3 regions of the Streptococcus urinalis 2285-97 genome follow, and region 3 is predicted to be linked to each of the others. Evidence: predicted binding sites of a transcription regulator. Region 3 holds the regulator's gene; each other region holds the start of a gene.
The links. Region 3 encodes HrcA, which represses chaperone genes, less so after heat shock. Its sites were predicted from a motif close to TTAGCACTCNNNNNNNNNGAGTGCTAA; they were not measured.
Positions count from the first base shown of each region.

Region 1: the regulator HrcA is predicted to act here: its motif matches at 2,012-2,038, upstream of STRUR_RS02855 (ATP-dependent Clp protease ATP-binding subunit).
Region 2: the regulator HrcA is predicted to act here: its motif matches at 2,535-2,561, upstream of groES (co-chaperone GroES).

Region 1 covers NZ_AEUZ02000001.1:566,803-573,588, reverse strand. Annotated here, with positions in the region: gene STRUR_RS02875 (bifunctional methylenetetrahydrofolate dehydrogenase/methenyltetrahydrofolate cyclohydrolase) at 1-22, opposite strand, end outside; partial or broken gene STRUR_RS02870 (amino acid ABC transporter ATP-binding protein) at 132-865, opposite strand; partial or broken gene STRUR_RS02865 (amino acid ABC transporter permease) at 865-1,550, opposite strand; gene STRUR_RS02860 (DUF1797 family protein) at 1,666-1,896, opposite strand; gene STRUR_RS02855 (ATP-dependent Clp protease ATP-binding subunit) at 2,188-4,449, shown strand; gene STRUR_RS02850 (NUDIX hydrolase) at 4,584-5,039, shown strand; gene STRUR_RS02845 (DUF1827 family protein) at 5,089-5,388, shown strand; gene ileS (isoleucine--tRNA ligase) at 5,450-6,786, opposite strand, start outside.
Region 2 covers NZ_AEUZ02000001.1:118,658-125,443, forward strand. Annotated here, with positions in the region: gene STRUR_RS00565 (CtsR family transcriptional regulator) at 1-24, shown strand, start outside; gene STRUR_RS00570 (ATP-dependent Clp protease ATP-binding subunit) at 21-2,462, shown strand; gene groES (co-chaperone GroES) at 2,589-2,876, shown strand; gene groL (chaperonin GroEL) at 2,917-4,545, shown strand; gene STRUR_RS00585 (zinc ribbon domain-containing protein) at 4,890-6,524, shown strand; gene STRUR_RS00590 (RluA family pseudouridine synthase) at 6,555-6,786, opposite strand, start outside.
Region 3 covers NZ_AEUZ02000001.1:1,656,777-1,663,562, reverse strand. Annotated here, with positions in the region: gene STRUR_RS08515 (PFL family protein) at 1-59, shown strand, start outside; gene STRUR_RS08510 (histidine phosphatase family protein) at 131-838, shown strand; gene STRUR_RS08505 (glycoside hydrolase family 73 protein) at 896-1,483, shown strand; gene hrcA (heat-inducible transcriptional repressor HrcA) at 1,617-2,651, shown strand; gene grpE (nucleotide exchange factor GrpE) at 2,676-3,218, shown strand; gene dnaK (molecular chaperone DnaK) at 3,284-5,113, shown strand; gene dnaJ (molecular chaperone DnaJ) at 5,243-6,394, shown strand; gene fabM (trans-2-decenoyl-ACP isomerase) at 6,535-6,786, shown strand, end outside.

The sequences.
Region 1 (6,786 bases), 1.1 Mb from region 3:
TCCCATCAATTATTTTTACCATATTTTTCTCCCATAAGATTTTCTACCATTATAACAAATTATTAACTAATTTTTTATATCTTTTGTTCACTATTTTACATCAAAAAAAAGATTGTTACTACAATCTTTTTTTACAGCACTTTACTGAGAAAGTCTTTGGTTCTATCTTCTTTTGCTGCTGCAAAGATTTCTTCAGGACTTCCTTCTTCAATAATCTGTCCTTGATCCATAAAAATAACACGATCTGCAACTTCACGCGCAAACCCCATCTCATGAGTCACAATAACCATTGTCATCCCGGTTTTTGCAAGATCTTGCATAACAGAGAGAACTTCTCCTACCATTTCTGGATCTAAGGCAGAAGTAGGCTCATCAAATAGCATAACATCAGGATCCATAGCAAGACCTCTTGTAATAGCAATACGCTGTTGTTGTCCTCCTGATAAACTTTGTGGATAGGCATTCTTTTTATCTTCAAGACCAACTTTTTTTAAAAGTTTGACAGCAATGGCTTGCGCCTCGCTTTTGTTTATTTTTTTTGTTTTTAAGGGTGAAAGTGTAATATTTTCTTCAACAGTCATATTTGGAAAAAGATTAAATTGCTGAAAAACCATTCCCATTTTTTCACGCATTTTAAATATGTCATTTTTTTATCAGTAATATCAATATTTTCAAATAAAATCTTTCCTTTTGTAGGTACTTCAAGAAGATTCATACTTCTAAGGAGTGTCGATTTTCCCGAACCAGAAGGACCGATGACAACTACAACTTCACCTTGATGAATATTTAGGTTAATTCCCTTCAAAACATGATTATCTCCAAAACGTTTATGTAAATCTAAAATTGAAATAAGCTCAGTAGCCATTATACCCTTCCTCCTTGACTTAGTTTTAATTCCATTTTCTTTAGTAATGCAGATAAAATAGTCGTTAAAATAAAATAATAAAAGGCCGCAAATAATAATGGTGAAATCGGTAAGTAAGTTGCCGTTACAACTGATTGTGCTCCATTCCATAATTCCATAACACCAATAGTTTGAAGAAGTGAACTATCTTTTATAATGGTAATAAATTCATTACCTAATGCAGGTAAAATATTCTTAAAGGCTTGAGGAAGCACAACGTATCTCATCGTATTTTTAGGTCTTATTCCAAGAGAATAAGCGGCTTCTACTTGTCCTTTTGGAACTGCTTCAATACCAGCTCTGACAATTTCAGAAACATAAGCCCCACTATTCAATGAAATAATAATTATACCTGGTAATAATCTTGAGAAATCTAAGTCAAGCACTCCAAAACCTATTGTTGGCATACTATTAAAGTGCATCCATGCAAAAGCAATCATGATCTGAACAACCATTGGTGTTCCTCTGAATATCCATACACAGATAGTCACAAACCATTCAAAAACTTTGATGTGACTACGTTTCAACAATGTGACTAAAACGCCGATAATGGTACCAAAAAAACAACACTAGCTGATATTAACAAGGTTACCACAACACCGTAGTTAAAGTAAGCCCAATATTTTGGCAAAAAAGATAAGTCCATGATTAACTCCTAATTTATAATAATAAAAAAGATTATGGCACTTTATGAATAAAAATACAATAATAATTCAATTTTTAATAAAAATAAAAAACCTACTCAAAGTAGGTTGTGTTTATTAATACAATAAATCATAAATTTCCATTGCAATTAAGTCGATACTATCAAATGAATATGACTCACGTGCTTCAACATCTCTTAATGTGAATACTGGACCATTTTCTGGATCATTGCTAAATGAAACTTCCGCAACAACGACTCCTTCACGTTCAAAATTACGTTTTAAGTTACCACCATCTGTTGCCATTAATTCAAGGCGATTAATAATTCTCACTAAATGTGATTCCATTTTATTTCTCCTATTACTTTTGTTGTCCTATTTATTTTATCACAAAAATAATAAAAGCGACAAGAAAAGTACTGAATTTAGGCTTTTTATAGCATTTCTTTAAAATCAAGCAAATTTAACACTCTTTATACGACAGTGCTAATGTTATAATCTTTTTACTTGAAAAATCTATATCTGGTGCTATAATGAAATTATAAAGTTTGACCATTTTTGACTAATAGTCAAAGATAGTTAATTTAGTGTAGAAAGAAGCTCTTTTTATTAAAGGAAAAAGAGTAACGGAGGTTAATAATGCTCTGTCAAAATTGTAAGTTAAATGAAGCAACTATTCATTTGTACACGAATGTAAATGGAAAACAACAACAAATTGATTTATGTCAAAATTGCTATCAAATTATGAAAACTGATACAAGTCATAATATTTTAGGTAGTCTAAGTCAAAGTAAAAAAACTCAAGAAGATAGTCTAAATCCTCTTTTTGATGATTTCTTTGGCGACTTAAATAATTTCAGATCATTCAGTGGTGATCTTCCAAATACACCACCAACACAAGCTGGCGGACAAGGTGGAAATGGAAATGGCAATAATGGTCGTTTCAGACAAGGTCCTACAACAGCTAATAGCCAGCAAAAACAAAAAGGTCTTCTAGAAGAATTTGGAATAAACGTGACTGAACTAGCAAGACAAGGAAGCATTGACCCAGTTATTGGTCGTGATGAAGAGATCAAGCGTGTCATTGAAATCCTCAATCGTCGTACCAAAAATAATCCTGTTCTTATTGGGGAACCTGGTGTTGGTAAAACTGCAGTTGTTGAAGGACTTGCCCAAAAAATTGTAGATGGTGATGTTCCACAAAAATTACAAGGTAAACAAGTTATTCGTTTAGATGTTGTTAGTCTTGTTCAAGGAACTGGCATCCGAGGTCAATTTGAAGAACGAATGCAAAAATTAATGGAAGAAATTCGTAATCGTCAAGACGTTATTTTATTCATTGATGAAATCCACGAAATTGTAGGTGCTGGTAATGCTGGTGATGGTAATATGGATGCTGGTAATATCTTAAAACCTGCTTTAGCACGAGGTGAACTACAACTTGTCGGCGCTACTACTTTAAATGAATATCGTATCATTGAAAAAGATGCTGCGCTTGAAAGACGTATGCAACCTGTCAAAGTAGATGAGCCATCAGTAGAAGAAACAATTACTATCTTAAAAGGTATCCAACCAAAATACGAAGATTATCACCATGTGAAGTATAGTGATGATGCTATTGAAGCAGCCGCAATTCTTTCAAATCGTTATATTCAGGATCGCTTCTTACCTGATAAAGCTATTGATTTGCTTGATGAGTCAGGTTCAAAAATGAATCTTACTTTAAATTTTGTTGACCCTAAAGAGATTGATCAACGATTAATTGAAGCAGAAAATCTCAAAGCACAAGCAACTAGAGATGAAGATTATGAAAGAGCTGCTTATTTTAGAGATCAAATTCTAAAATATAAAGAAATGCAAAAACAAAAAATCGATGACCAAGATACGCCAGTCATCACTGAAAAAAATATTGAAGAAATCATTGAACAAAAAACCAATATTCCAGTTGGTGATTTGAAAGAAAAAGAACAATCACAATTGATTAATTTAGCAGAAGACCTTAAGTCTCATGTTATTGGTCAAGATGATGCTGTTGATAAAATTGCTAAAGCAATTCGTCGTAATCGTGTTGGGCTTGGGACACCAAATCGTCCAATAGGAAGTTTCCTATTTGTTGGGCCAACAGGTGTTGGTAAAACTGAACTGTCAAAACAATTGGCTATTGAGTTATTTGGTTCAGAAGATAGTATGATTCGTTTTGACATGTCAGAATATATGGAAAAACATGCTGTTGCCAAATTAGTTGGTGCTCCTCCAGGATATGTTGGCTATGAAGAAGCTGGCCAGTTAACTGAAAAAGTAAGACGTAACCCATACTCACTCATTTTACTTGATGAAATTGAAAAAGCACATCCAGATGTTATGCATATGTTTTTACAAGTCCTTGATGATGGTCGCCTTACAGACGGACAAGGTAGAACAGTCAGTTTCAAAGATACTATAATTATCATGACTTCAAATGCGGGAACAGGTAAAGCTGAAGCTTCAGTTGGTTTTGGAGCTGCTCGTGAAGGCCGTACAAATTCTGTTTTAGGTGAATTATCTAATTTCTTTAGTCCAGAATTCATGAATCGTTTTGATGGTATCATTGAATTTAAATCATTATCCAAGGAAAATCTTCTTGAAATCGTTAGCCTAATGTTAGAAGATGTGAATCATCGTCTAGCTAATAATAATATTCACCTAGATGTCACAGAAAAAGTTAAAGAAAAACTTGTTGACTTAGGTTATGATCCTAAAATGGGAGCTCGTCCACTTCGTCGTACCATTCAAGATCATATTGAAGATGCCATTACAGACTACTATTTAGAACATCCAAACGATAAAGAACTAAAAGCTGTCATGACAAGTAATGGTAAGATTAATATTAAAACTATACAAACAGCTGAAAAAAGTGACTAAAAAGAGCTATTATTTTAGCTCTTTTTTTATTTCATGTTGAAATCGGTTTCTATTTTTCGATAATAATAAAAATTCTAATACTATTCGTGTCCTTTTTAAGTGAAATTTTGTATAATAATAAAAAGGAGTTTATTATGACTAATCCCACATTTGGTGTAAAAAAAGAAAATGTTGAATATCAATCACGATATGGTGTCTATACCGTTATTGCCGATAAAGAAAAAGAAAATATTGTCCTAGTTCAAGCTCCAAATGGGGCATGGTTTTTACCAGGAGGAGAAATTGAAAAAAATGAGGATCACGCTCAGGCATTAAAACGAGAACTCATTGAAGAATTAGGATATGAAGCCAACTTAGGCGACTATTTAGGACAAGCTGATGAGTATTTCTATTCTAGTCATAGAGATACCTATTTTTACAATCCAGCTTATATTTATGAAGTTTCCGATTATCAAAAGGCTGGAGAACCATTAGAAGACTTCAATCATATTGCTTGGTTTCCCGTTGATTTAGCCATTGAAAAACTTAAACGTGGAAGTCATAAATGGGGCATTGATATTTGGAAAAAAGACTCCATTAAAAGAACCTAATTCTAGAATAAGTGTTATAATGAGATAAGGAATATTTAGGAGGATCATTATGAGATTAATCAACACTACTAGTAGTCACCCAGAACTTGTTCGAAACCAGTTACGAAATACTGATGCTCACCTTGTTGAAGTTTACTCAGCTGGAAATACTGATGTCGTCTTTTCTCAAGCTCCAAAACATTATGAATTGCTCATTTCAAATAAATACCGTGCGATAAAAGAGAGTGAATTAGAAACTATTCGCGAATTTTTCTTAAAACGTAAAATTGATTCTAAAATTGTCCTACATGATCAACTAAAAACGATACACACAAATAATTTAATTGAAATGTCATTTCCGACTAAATAAAAAGCAAGTTCTTACGTCTTGCTTTTTTTTTATAAAAAAAACTGGCAATTGCCAGTCTTTTTTAGTCTACTTCAAAACCTTCTTTTACTGCTTCAGGGAAGTTAGCTTCAATGATTGCAGCGGAGTGATCTGAGACTTTAACATTATAGGAACGCATTTTTACGGTTGGATCAATGCGACGTGATCGTTCACAAACTTCACCTTCTGCTCTTTCAACGCTAAATGCGACATCATCAAAAGTGACAGCTCCTTCAGGTGCTTGTTCATCACTAATGGTTAATTGTGAAACAATTAGTAGTTGTGCAATATCACTATCTAAAGCAGTCAACAATGTTTTAACTTCTTCAGACGGATATACCGTTAAATGAGCTTCTAGAGATTTACCAATTACTTTAGCATTACGAGCTTCTTCTAAGGCTTTTTGAGCTTGTGTACGGAAGCTCATAAAGCTTTCCCAAACTTCTAAAATGCTATCTTGACCATCAAATGTTTTTGCTAGTGGCATTTCAGTTAATTGAACATATTCGGCCTCTTCATGTTCAAGATATGACCAAATTTCTTCAGCTGTATGCGGTAAAATAGGTGTTAATAATTTAGTAATATTCACCAAAACATCATAAAATACTGTCTGCATTTGACGTCTTGGAAGACTGTCTGCTGCTTCAATATAAACAACATCTTTTGCAAAATCTAAGTAAAAGGCTGATAAATCAATCGTGATAAAGTTAACGACAGCTTTATAAATAGCCATAAAATCAAATGACTCATAAGCTTTGTTAATTGTATTCACAAGACGATTAAATTTAATTGTCATGTATTTATCAACTGGACGTAAATCTTCATAAGAAACCGTATGTTCAGCAGGAACAAAGTCTGAAGTATTTGCAATCAAGAAACGAAGTGTATTTCTGATTTTACGATAAGTTTCAGAAGTTTGTTTCAAGATATCCATAGAAATACGAACATCATTACTTGAATCAACACTTGTTACCCAAAGTCGAAGAATTTCAGCACCAAATTGTTTTTCAACATCTGAAGGTAAGATTGTGTTGCCTAAAGATTTAGACATTTTTTCACCTTTACCATCTAAAACAAAACCTTGTGACAATACTTGTTTATATGGTGCATGTCCATTTACTGCGACTGATGTAATCAATGATGAGTTGAACCAGCCACGGTATTGATCAGATCCTTCCAAATATAAATCTGCAGGATATTCAAGACCTTCTCGAGCATTCATGACACCATTCCATGATGAACCTGAGTCAAACCAAACATCCATAATATCAGTTTCTTTTGTAAATTGTCCATTTGGAGAACCTGGATGTGTAAAGCCTTCTGGCAATAAGTCTTTAGCTTCTTTTTGCCACCAAATAATAGAACCATTTTCTTCAAATA
Region 2 (6,786 bases), 1.5 Mb from region 3:
GATAGAAAAGGATTCCATCTATGAGTGATTATTCATACAAAATGCAAGAAATATTTAAACGAGCACAATTTCAAGCAGCTCGTTATAGAAGTTTATACCTTGAAACTTGGCATATATTATTAGCTATGGTAGCCGCAGAAGATTCTTTAGCAGGTCTTGTTTTTTCAGAATTTGATTCAAAATTTTCACCAGAAGAATATGAAGCGGCAGCAATTTTAGCTTTAGGTAAAGTGCCACAAGAAGTTGGTTCAGATATTCAATTAGTTCCCCAATCTAGAGCTTTAACTGAAATCTTGCGTTTCTCAGATGCTATTAGACAAATTACTGGTTCCAATGCAATTGGTTCAGAACATGTTTTATTTTCAATGCTTTTTACTCCAGATTTGTTAGCAACGAGATTGTTAGAAATCGTTGGCTTTAGAGTAAAAGATGATGGAAATAATGAGCCTCGTCTTATTGATTTACGTCGGGTTGTTGAAAAGCATGCTGGTTTTACAAAGGAACATTTAAAAGCTATCCATGAATTACGTAAACCGAAGAAAAATAAAACTGCAGGTTCATTTTCTGACATGATGAAACCCCCTATAACAGCAGGAGACTTATCAGATTTCACTAGAGACTTAACTGAAATGGCAAGACAGGGACGTTTAGAGCCAGTTATTGGTCGTGATAAAGAAGTGTCTCGTATGGTTCAAGTTTTAAGCCGAAAAACAAAAAACAACCCTGTTTTAGTTGGTGATGCTGGGGTTGGTAAAACTGCTCTAGCTTATGGTTTAGCACAGCGTATTGCAACTGGAGCTATTCCTTACGAACTTCAAGATATGAAAGTGTTAGAGCTTGATATGATGAGTGTTGTTGCAGGAACGAGGTTCAGAGGTGATTTTGAAGAACGAATGAATCAGATTATTGATGACATTGAATCTGACGGCAACATTATTCTCTTTGTTGATGAGTTACACACCATAATGGGTTCAGGGAGTGGTATTGATAGTACTTTAGATGCCGCAAATATTCTAAAGCCAGCTCTCTCTAGAGGAACACTTCATATGATAGGTGCAACAACACAAGAGGAGTATCAAAAACATATTGAAAAAGATGCGGCATTATCTCGTCGTTTTGCAAAAGTTTTAATTGAAGAGCCAAGTCTTGATGATGCTTATCAAATTTTATTGGGTCTCAAATCATCTTACGAAGATTATCATCATGTAACCATATCAGATGATGCTGTATTGACAGCAGTTAAAGCAGCAAAACGGTATTTAACCAGTAAAAACTTACCGGATTCAGCAATTGATTTATTAGATGAAGCGAGTGCGACTGTCCAAGGTCTTGTTAAAAAATCTCAAGAACCTTTGTTAAGTCCAATTGATGAAGCAATCCTTTCTGGTGACTATAAGAAAGTTGCAAAGCTTATTAAATCAACAAATGAGAAAAAAGAAAAGACACATACTCCAGTGACGTCTGAGGATATTATGGTAACGCTAAGTAAGCTTTCTGGCATTCCTCTTGAAAAATTAACAAAAGCAGATAGTCGTAAATATTTACAACTTGAAAAAGAACTCCATAAACGAGTTATTGGTCAAGATGATGCTGTTTCAGCAATTTCTAAAGCAATCCGACGTAATCAATCTGGTATTCGCACTGGAAAACGCCCAATTGGTTCTTTTATGTTTTTAGGTCCAACAGGTGTTGGTAAGACAGAATTGGCCAAGGCATTGGCAGAAGTGCTATTTGATGATGAATCAGCTTTGATTCGTTTTGATATGTCTGAATATATGGAAAAATTTGCCGCCAGTCGATTAAATGGAGCACCTCCAGGCTATGTTGGCTATGATGAAGGCGGTGAATTGACAGAAAAAGTAAGAAATAATCCTTATTCAGTCTTACTCTTTGATGAAGTTGAAAAAGCACATCCGGATATTTTTAATGTCCTTCTACAAGTTCTTGATGACGGTGTCTTAACAGACAGTAGAGGTCGTAAAGTTGACTTTTCAAATACCATCATTATCATGACAAGTAATCTTGGGGCAACAGCAATTCGAGATGATAAAACAGTTGGCTTCGGTGCGAAAGATATTTCATTTGATCATTCGGCGATGGAAAAACGGATTATGGAAGAACTTAAAAAAGCCTATCGACCAGAATTTATCAATCGTATTGATGAAAAGATTGTATTTCATAACTTATCTGAAACAGATATTAAAGATATTGTTAAAATCATGGTTCAACCCCTTATTAGTAATCTAGCAGAAAAAGGTATTAGGCTAAAATTTCAACCTTCTGCTCTAAAACATCTGGCTCAAGATGGTTATGATGTTGAAATGGGTGCTCGACCACTGAGAAGGACAATCCAAACACAAGTAGAAGATACGTTATCAGAATTGATTCTTTCACAAGAAATAAAAGCTGGAGATAGCTTAACAATTGGTGTTTCAAAAGGAAAATTAAAATTTACATATTGAGAAAAAAGCTTATTAAAAATAAGCTCTTTTTTCTTGACTATTTTTGACCAAGTGATAAAATAGATACAGAAATTAGCACTCGTTACTAAAGAGTGCTAGATACTAGAAATTATTGGAGGTCTAAACATGTTAAAACCATTAGGTGATCGTGTTGTCGTAAAAATTGAAGAAGAAAAAGAACAGACAGTTGGTGGCTTTGTTTTAGCAGGTACTCATAAAGAAGATACTCAAATCGCTACTGTTGTAGCGGTAAGTGAGACTGGTATAAGGACACTAACGGGCGAAGTTATTCCGACTGATTTAACAGTCGGCGACAAAGTTGTATTAGCAGTAGGAAGTGGCCTAACTGTAAAAGATGGCGATGAAACAGTGACAATCGTTAGAGAATCAGATGTTTTAGCTGTTTTAGCTTAAAACATTAAATTGAAAAAATAGAGTAAAGAAGGAATTAGATATGGCAAAAGATATTAAATTTTCAGCAGATGCTCGTTCAGCAATGGTTCGAGGTGTTGATATGCTAGCAGATACAGTCAAAGTAACCTTAGGTCCCAAAGGGCGTAATGTTGTTTTAGAAAAAGCATTTGGTTCACCATTGATCACAAATGATGGTGTCACAATTGCCAAAGAAATTGAATTAGAAGATCATTTTGAAAACATGGGTGCTAAGTTGGTTTCTGAAGTTGCATCAAAAACTAACGATATTGCTGGTGACGGAACAACAACAGCAACTGTTTTAACACAGGCAATTGTCCGTGAAGGGCTTAAAAATGTCACTGCTGGAGCAAATCCAATTGGAATCCGTCGTGGGATTGAAGCAGCAACAGCAACCGCTGTTTCAGAATTGAAAGCTATCGCACAACCTGTATCAGGTAAAGAGGCAATTGCTCAAGTAGCTGCAGTTTCGTCACGATCTGAAAAAGTAGGTGACTATATTTCTGAAGCAATGGAACGTGTTGGTAATGATGGTGTTATCACTATTGAAGAGTCACGTGGTATGGAAACAGAATTAGAAGTTGTTGAAGGAATGCAATTTGATCGTGGTTACTTATCTCAATATATGGTAACTGACAATGAAAAAATGGTTGCTGACCTAGAAAATCCATATATCTTAATCACTGATAAGAAAATCTCAAATATCCAAGATATTCTTCCATTGTTAGAGGAAGTCTTAAAAACAAATCGTCCATTTTTAATCATTGCTGATGATGTTGATGGTGAAGCACTCCCAACCCTAGTTTTAAATAAAATTCGTGGAACATTTAATGTCGTAGCTGTTAAAGCACCTGGATTTGGTGATCGTCGTAAAGCGATGCTGGAAGATATTGCCATTTTAACAGGTGGAACAGTTATTACCGAAGATCTTGGCCTTGATTTGAAAGATGCTACAATGGAAGCACTTGGTCAAGCAGCACGCATTACAGTTGATAAAGATAATACAGTTATTGTTGAAGGAGCTGGTAGTACAGAAGCCATTTCAAATCGTGTAAGTCTTATCAAATCTCAATTAGAAACAACTACTTCTGACTTTGATCGTGAAAAATTACAAGAGCGTTTAGCTAAGTTATCAGGTGGTGTGGCAGTGATTAAAGTTGGTGCTGCAACAGAGACAGAATTAAAAGAAATGAAATTACGCATTGAAGATGCTCTAAATGCAACACGCGCTGCTGTTGAAGAAGGAATCGTAGCAGGTGGTGGAACAGCACTTGTCAATGTTATTGAAAAAGTTGCTAGTTTGGAACTTGATGGTGATGATGCAACAGGACGAAATATTGTTCTTCGTGCTCTAGAAGAACCAGTTCGTCAAATTGCCTACAACGCTGGTTTTGAAGGTTCTGTCATTATTGATAAATTGAAAAATAGTCCTCTAGGTACTGGTTTTAATGCCGCAAATGGTGAATGGGTTGATATGATTGAAACTGGAATTATTGATCCAGTAAAAGTGACTCGTTCTGCTTTACAAAATGCCGCATCAGTTGCTAGTTTGATTTTGACAACTGAAGCAGTTGTTGCTAATCAACCAGAACCTGCAGCACCAAGTATGCCAGCAGGAATGGATCCATCTATGATGGGTGGAATGATGTAAAAAAGAAGCAATTAATTGCTTCTTTTTGTTTTTTACAATAAAAAAGCCCATCTAGGGATGGACTCTTTCGAAAAAGAAAAGTTTTAATTTAGGAGTAAAGATAGTATAGGAAATTTTTCCTAAAAAAGCTTAAGCATAAAAAGGTATATTTAAAATTAAAAAGTAATATTATTTAAGTTTTCTTTAAGTAAGCCTGGTTATACTATATTTATCCTAAAATTTTTCATAAAATCTCCCGAAAACACCTGACTTTTTAAGACCAGGTGTTTTCTTGTCTTTTCCTAAGCATCTCAATTAGCTTTTTGTTATAATGAGAGTGATTGGAAAAGAAAGTGAGAAATGATATGAAAAAACTATTACAACGTAAATCAATCAAAATCGTTGCCATAGTTACTGCTATTATTGCAGTCCTTTTAATAGCATGGGGTGGTTTTTATTATTCAAAAGCCAATCAAATGAATCGTTTTATTAATGCTTACAAAAAATCAAATGGAGATACTTTTGAAAATATTAAAGAGTATCTTGTTTGGTCTGATACCAAAAAACAAGTAACAAATGATGAAGCTCAATTTGCCAACTACAAACATTTGACTTCAAGCCAGGCCGATACTCTTAAAACGGAACTAAAATTAGCTCAATCCGGTGATGACAGGTATATGGTCAGTGTCGGTAGACGATTTTTCATTTTTCCAGATTATCGTGTAGCTATTAAACCTATTTCTTTAACTCTGAAAACAAATGTTCCAAATGTTGATATTCTATTGAATCAAAAAAAAGTTACCACTTCTAATTCTGAAGATTTCAGTACTAAAGTCAATCATATTCCTAAGGCTAATTATACTGCAAAATTATCTGGACAATATAAAAACCAGGCTATTGAAGTCAGCAAAGATTTTGATGGTGAAAATACAACTCTTGATTTGACAGTAACATTTAAAAATTTCACCGTCACCAGTAATTTGGGTGAGGGAGAGCTTTATTTTGATAAAACACGTATTGGTAGTTTAAAAGAGGGACAGTATCAAGTAAAAGAGTATCCCTTAACAGATTCTGCAAAAGCTTATGTGGAGAAAAACTTTTCTGATGGTTCATTATTGTCAGAGAAAAAAGATATTTCAAGTATTGATGATAATGCGACAGTTTCTTTAGATGCAACAAATCTATTGAATAATGAAACTGCAGGACAACAGTTAGTAACTATCTTTAACCAACTTATTCAATATGTTAACAGCGGTCAAGATGCCGCAAATATAGAATCCATTTTTGAAGGTGGGACGTCAAATCCATTTTATATAGGTCTAAAAGATAGTGTTAAATCAAGGATGAGTACTGATAGTCGGAAGGCTTCAAGTTTTAATATTCCAAATATCAATCTAACAAGTCTGACTCAAATAGGTAAAAACAGCTATCAAGTTAACTTCACCGCTGTCTATGACTTCTTTTATGATAAAGCAACAGATTCTGAGAAAGGAACAATTGGTCATGTTGTTCAGGATATTTCAGGACAATTAGTATTAAAAAAATCTGGTCAGTCTTATATTGTGACACAAAAAGGCCAACAAGAACTAAATGTGACAAAAGAAGATAACCAAGTTAAAGCTGAAAGTGTTTTTCCAGAATCACTGATTGGGACTTGGACTGGAACTCAGAATGAATTAGAAGTGGAAATGACTTTTGCAAAAGACGGGACGATTACTCGTAAAATCCATCAAAAAGATGGGAAAATACCTGATGAGACCAAGACTGCTAAAGTAACCTCGCTTGAAGATAAAGGAAATCATAATTACCTTTATCATTATGATTCGTGTACTGACACAAGTGCCTTTATTACCAGTGGAATTGGTGGTGCTGGTGTTAAATATGCTTATGGTATACAGATTAATGATCAAAAAATTAAAATTATTATCTGGCAAACAAGTATCAATTCAGACTTTAACTATGATAAACCAATGACTGGTCCCGAACTTAGTAAGAAATAAAAAAAGAGCATATCCTTGTGGTATGCTCTTTTAAAAGTAAGTAGCTAATATTTTTTCAAATGAATCTGAGATTGCATTTACCCTAATTTTTTCAAGTGATAATGGATGGATAAAACTTAATCTATGCGCGTGTAACATTAAACGACTAGCTTTTTCAGTAGCATATAGTGGATCACCAATAATAGCATGTCTATGATAAGCTAGATGAACTCTAATTTGATGGGTGCGTCCGGTTTTTAAACGGCAATTAATCAAACTGACA
Region 3 (6,786 bases):
ATGCCTTTATTCAACGGGGTGGACAGATCCCTGCACCTATTCATAGTTTTAAAAATTGATTATTTTCAGATTGTTTTGCAAGTGTTTTCAAGTATGATATAATGGTAAATGAGACTGAGGAGGATTCGTCATGACAAAAACAAGACTCTATATTGCTAGACATGGAAAAACAATGTTTAATACTATTGGTCGTGCTCAAGGTTGGAGTGATACACCATTAACAAAATTTGGTGAAGAAGGTATTAGACAACTTGGAATTGGATTAAAAGATGCCAATATCCCGTTTAAAGCAGCTTTTTCTAGTGACTCTGGAAGGACCATGCAAACCATGGAAATTATTTTAAGAGAAACGGAAAATGAATTCCTCCCATATACAAGAGATAAACGTATACGTGAGTGGTGTTTTGGAAGTTTAGATGGTGCCTATGATTCAGAACTATTTCTAGGTGTATTACCTAGAACGAAAGCTTTTGAAAATAGAAATAGTATGCGTGAAGTCCCTTATTCTGAATTAGCTGAAAGTATTGTTCAAGTTGATACAGCTAATTGGGCAGAACCTTGGGATGTATTAAGTAAACGTATTTATGATGGTTTTGAAGCGATAGCTCTGTCTATCCAAAATTCTGGTGGCGGTAATGCCGTTGTAGTTAGTCATGGAATGACCATTGGTACATTTTTATGGTTAATCGATCACAATCAAGAAAAACAATATATTGGTAACGGTAGTATCACTGTTGTTGAATTTGAAGATGGTAAATTTACGGTAAAAACAATTGGTGATATGAGTTATATTTATCGTGGACAAGAGATTTTAGAAGGAAAAGTCAGTGATATCTAATTTAGTTAGTCATCCAATGATCCCGGTATTTATGAAAAATAATGAGGAGTAATATGAATGCGAGCGAGATTTAAGTTAAAAGTTTTTGAAGTTATAATGGCCTTAATTTCACTCTTTATTTTTCTTCCTTTATTTTTTTATGGCACAAAAGCACTTTCTACTGAGATTCGACCAGTTCCATATAATAAAAAAGAAGTTATGAAAAAAATGGCTTCTGAGATTAAACCAGTAGCAAAATCTTATGGATTGAAGCCTTCTTTAATCATTGGACAAGCACTCTTGGAATCACAGTATGGTAGGACCTTATTAGCAAGTAAATATCATAATCTATATTCATTGCCGACAAAGTCCAACCAAAACTATATTGATTTAAAAACGCCTATTTATCGATCAGGCTCTTGGGCAAATGAAGATATGCGTTTTAGTGTTTATCATAACTGGACAGAGTCTACAATTGATTATTTGAATGCTTTAAGAACAGGTCGTTATCTTGATAAAGCTTTATACAAGCAACTGGTGTTGGCTAAAGATGACAGCGAAGCGGCACAATTACTTCAATATTATTCATTTAATACAGATCCCAATTATGCCAATAAACTAAAACTTATGATTAATGATAATCGGTTAACAAAATACGATAAATAAAAAATTAGCACTCTTTTTAAATGAGTGCTAATTTTTTGAGTTTTTTTCTTGACAGTCATTTTTTTAGGAGTATAATAGAATTATAATTTAGCAGTCGGATATAAAGAGTGCTAAAGAAAGGATGTGATTGCTTTTGATAACTAAAAGACAAAACGACATTCTTAACTTAATCATAGAACTTTTTACACAAACACATGAGCCTGTTGGTTCAAAGGCTTTACAAGCTAGTATCGATTCTAGTAGTGCTACTATTAGAAATGATATGGCTAAGCTTGAAAAGTTAGGTTTATTGGAAAAAGCACACACTTCGAGTGGACGGATGCCAAGTCCAGCTGGTTTTAAGTACTTTGTTGATCATTCGCTAAATCTTGAAAGCGTGAATGAAGATGATGTCTATCAAGTCATTAAGGCATTTGATTTTGAAGCATTCAGACCAGAGGATATTTTGAAAAAAGCAAGTCAAATTTTATCTGAAATGACAGGTTTTACAACGGTTATTTTAGATGTGGAACCAGCTTTACAAAAATTAACTGCATTTGATGTTGTTCAACTTTCAAATCATGATGCTTTAGCAGTGCTAACTTTAGACGATTCAAAACCGACAACAGTACAGTTTGCTATTCCAAAAAACTTTTTGAGACGTGATTTGTTAACGCTTAAAGAAATTGTAGATGAACGATTGAAATCAAATACAGTCATGGAAGTGCATTACAAATTGCGAACTGAGATTCCTCAGATTTTACAAAAATATTTCTCCGTGACAGACAATGTTTTAGACTTATTTGATTATATTTTTGATAATCTGTTTCAAGAGACTGTTTTTGTATCTGGAAAGGTTAATGCTCTTGAATTTTCAAGTTTAGAAACTTACCAGTTTTTAGACCAAGAACAACAGTTAGCACTTGTACTGAGAAATTCACTTGATGCGAATCAAATGGCAAGTGTTCAAGTAGCTGATAACAAAGAAATAGCATTGTCTGACCTTACAGTCTTGAATCATAAGTTTTTAATTCCTTATCGTGGTTTTGGATTATTAAGTTTAATTGGTCCAATTGATATGAATTATAAATGGAGTGTTAGTTTAGTAAATGTTATCGGTCGTGTATTAGCATTCAAGTTAAGAGATTATTATCGCTATTTGAATAGCAATCATTATGAAGTAAATTAATTATACCTACTAGGAGGTAAGGATTTGTCAAAAAAAGAAAATGAAAAGGTTACTCCTGAAGAAGTCGTAGAAGAGATGGCTACTGAAGAAAAAACTGAAGAAGTAATCCAGGAAGAAACGACTGAACGTTCTGAATTAGAAATGGCAAATGAACGTGCAGAAGAGTTTGAAAATAAATACCTTCGCGCACATGCTGAGATGCAAAACATTCAACGTCGTGCAAATGAGGAAAGACAAAATCTACAAAAATATCGTTCACAAGATTTAGGGAAGGCTATTTTACCATCTCTAGATAATTTGGAAAGAGCTTTAGCAGTAGAAGGTCTCACAGATGATGTTAAAAAAGGCTTAGAAATGACTCAGGAAAGTCTTATTGCTGCTTTAAAAGCTGAAGGTATTGAGGAAATTCCAGCTGATGGAGAGTTTGACCATAATTTGCATATGGCTATTCAAACCATGCCAGCTGATGAGGACCATCCAGCTGATAGCATAGCTCAAGTCTTCCAAAAAGGTTATAAGTTGCACGAACGCATTTTAAGACCTGCAATGGTAGTTGTTTATAATTAAGATTAAGATGGATTGTCCGTAATGACGTAAAACTATTATTCTGTAATAAAATAGAGGTACATAAAATGAGTAAAATTATTGGTATTGACTTAGGAACAACAAACTCAGCAGTAGCAGTTCTTGAAGGAACTGAAAGTAAAATTATTGCAAACCCAGAAGGTAACCGTACAACACCTTCAGTAGTATCATTCAAAAATGGTGAAATCATTGTTGGTGATGCCGCAAAACGTCAAGCAGTAACAAATCCAGAAACAATCATTTCTATTAAATCAAAAATGGGAACATCTGAAAAAGCTTCTGCTAATGGCAAAGAATACACACCACAAGAAATTTCAGCGATGATTCTTCAATATATCAAAGGTTATGCTGAAGATTATTTAGGTGAAAAAGTAACTAAAGCTGTTATCACAGTACCAGCTTACTTTAACGATGCACAACGTCAAGCAACAAAAGATGCTGGTAAAATTGCAGGTCTTGAAGTAGAACGTATTGTAAACGAACCAACAGCAGCTGCACTTGCTTATGGTCTAGACAAAACAGATAAAGATGAAAAAATCTTAGTTTTTGACCTTGGTGGTGGTACCTTTGACGTTTCAATTCTTGAATTAGGTGATGGTGTCTTTGATGTTCTTGCAACTGCTGGTGATAACAAACTTGGTGGTGATGACTTTGACCAAAAAATCATTGATTGGTTAGTCGAAGAATTCAAAAAAGAAAACGGCATTGACTTATCAACTGATAAAATGGCTCTACAACGTTTGAAAGATGCAGCAGAAAAAGCTAAAAAAGATCTTTCAGGTGTAACACAAACACAAATCAGCTTACCATTTATTACTGCTGGTAGCGCAGGTCCTCTTCACTTGGAAATGAGTCTTTCACGTGCAAAATTTGATGATTTAACACGTGATCTTGTCGAACGTACTAAGACTCCAGTTCGTCAAGCACTTTCAGATGCAGGACTTTCATTATCTGAAATTGATGAAGTTATCTTAGTTGGTGGTTCAACACGTATCCCAGCTGTAGTTGAAGCTGTTAAAGCAGAAACTGGTAAAGAACCAAACAAATCAGTTAACCCTGATGAAGTTGTAGCTATGGGTGCTGCAATCCAAGGTGGTGTCATTACTGGTGATGTTAAAGACGTTGTACTTCTTGATGTCACACCATTATCACTTGGTATTGAAACAATGGGTGGTGTCTTCACGAAATTGATTGACCGAAATACAACTATCCCAACTTCTAAATCACAAGTCTTCTCAACAGCAGCAGATAACCAACCAGCCGTTGATATCCATGTTCTTCAAGGTGAACGTCCAATGGCAGCAGATAACAAAACACTTGGACGTTTCCAATTAACAGATATTCCTGCTGCACCTCGTGGAATCCCACAAATCGAAGTGACTTTTGATATTGATAAAAACGGTATTGTATCTGTTAAGGCAAAAGACCTTGGTACTCAAAAAGAACAACACATTGTTATTCAATCCAATTCTGGTTTAACAGACGAAGAAATTGATAAAATGATGAAAGATGCAGAAGCAAACGCAGAAGCTGATGCTAAACGTAAAGAAGAAGTTGACCTTAAAAATGAAGTTGACCAAGCTATCTTTGCAACTGAAAAAACAATCAAAGAAACTGAAGGTAAAGGATTTGATACAGAACGTGATGCTGCACAATCAGCACTTGATGAATTAAAATCTGCTCAAGAATCTGGAAACCTTGAAGATATGAAAGCTAAATTGGAAGTTTTAAATGAAAAAGCTCAAGCTTTAGCAGTTAAAATGTACGAACAAGCTGCTGCAGCACAGCAAGCAGCCCAAGGTGCTGAAGGTGCTCAATCAACTGATTCATCTAATAATGGTGATGACGTTGTGGATGGCGAGTTCACTGAAAAATAATATAGCTTATAATAATCCTATTTTAGGTATGGAAAAATCATAAGGCTAACTTATTTTGGAAATCTTAGGCGAGGCCAAAGCTTCGTCTAATTTTTCAATCAAAAAATGACTTAAAATTGAGGAAAAAAGATGAATAATACTGAATTTTACGAACGTCTTGGCGTTTCTAAAGATGCTTCACAAGACGAAATCAAGAAAGCTTATCGTAAAATGTCTAAGAAGTATCATCCTGATATCAATAAAGCTGCAGATGCCGAACAAAAATATAAAGAAGTTCAAGAAGCTTATGAAACTTTAAGCGATCCACAAAAACGTTCTAGCTATGATCAATATGGTGAAGCTGGAGCTCAAGGTGGCTTTGGTGGCTTCGGCGGAAATGGTGGCGGTTTTGGTGGCTTCGGCGGAAATGGTGGCGGTTTTGGCGGTTTCGAAGATATTTTCTCCAGTTTCTTTGGGGGTGGTGCCAGTAGAAATCCAAATGCACCTCGACAAGGGGATGATCTTCAATACCGTGTTAACTTAGAATTTGAAGAAGCTGTTTTTGGTGCTGACAAAGAAGTTGTCTATAATAGAGAAGCTTCATGTTCAACATGCTCTGGTACAGGTGCTAAGCCGGGAACGAGTCCAGTAACTTGTCAAAAATGTCATGGATCAGGTGTTATAAATGTGGATACACAAACACCTCTAGGTATGATGAGAAGACAAGTAACGTGTGATGTTTGTCATGGTACAGGTCAAGAAATAAAAGAACCTTGCCCAACATGTCACGGTACTGGACATGAGAAAAAAGCACACAAAGTTTCAGTCAAAATCCCAGCAGGCGTTGAAACAGGACAACAAATCAGACTTCAAGGTCAAGGTGAAGCTGGTATTAATGGCGGACCTTATGGAGACCTATTTGTTATCATTAATGTCTTACCAAGTAAGAAGTTTGAACGCAATGGACCAACGATTTATTACAATATGAATATTAGTTTTGTTCAGGCTGCTTTAGGTGATACCGTCGAGATACCAACTGTACATGGTGATGTTGAGATGACTATTCCTGCTGGAACACAAACTGGAAAAACCTTCCGTCTAAAAGGAAAGGGTGCTCCAAAATTAAGAGGCAATGGTCAAGGTGACCAACATGTCACTGTAACTATTGTAACCCCTACAAAATTGAATCCTGAGCAAAAAGAAGCTTTAAACGCTTTTGCAAATGCAAGCGGAGAAAGCGTTGCACCACAAAAGAAAAAAGGATTTTTTGATAAAGTGAAGGATGCTTTAGACGATATTTAAAAAACCAGATTGATATCTGGTTTTTTATTTTTTACAGAAAAAACTTGCAAAGCTAATTTTTCTAGTGTAGAATAGTTAAATGTAGTTTGATAATCAAATTATTTAACGACCAAACTACTTTATTGAAAAAGAGGTGAACTATGACTTTTCAATACATCACTTATCTTGAAGAAGATGAGGTTGTAACAATTACATTTAATAGACCTGAAGTTAATAATGGCTTTAACATCCCCATGTGTCAAGAAATTTTATCTGCACTTGAAAAAGCTAAAGAAAATGCTAAGGTTTCATTTGTCCTTTTTAAAGGAGAAGGCTCTGTTTTTTCAGTAGGAGGAGATCTAGTTGAAATGCAAAGAGTTGTGAACGAAGATGATATCACTTCTCTCGTTGAT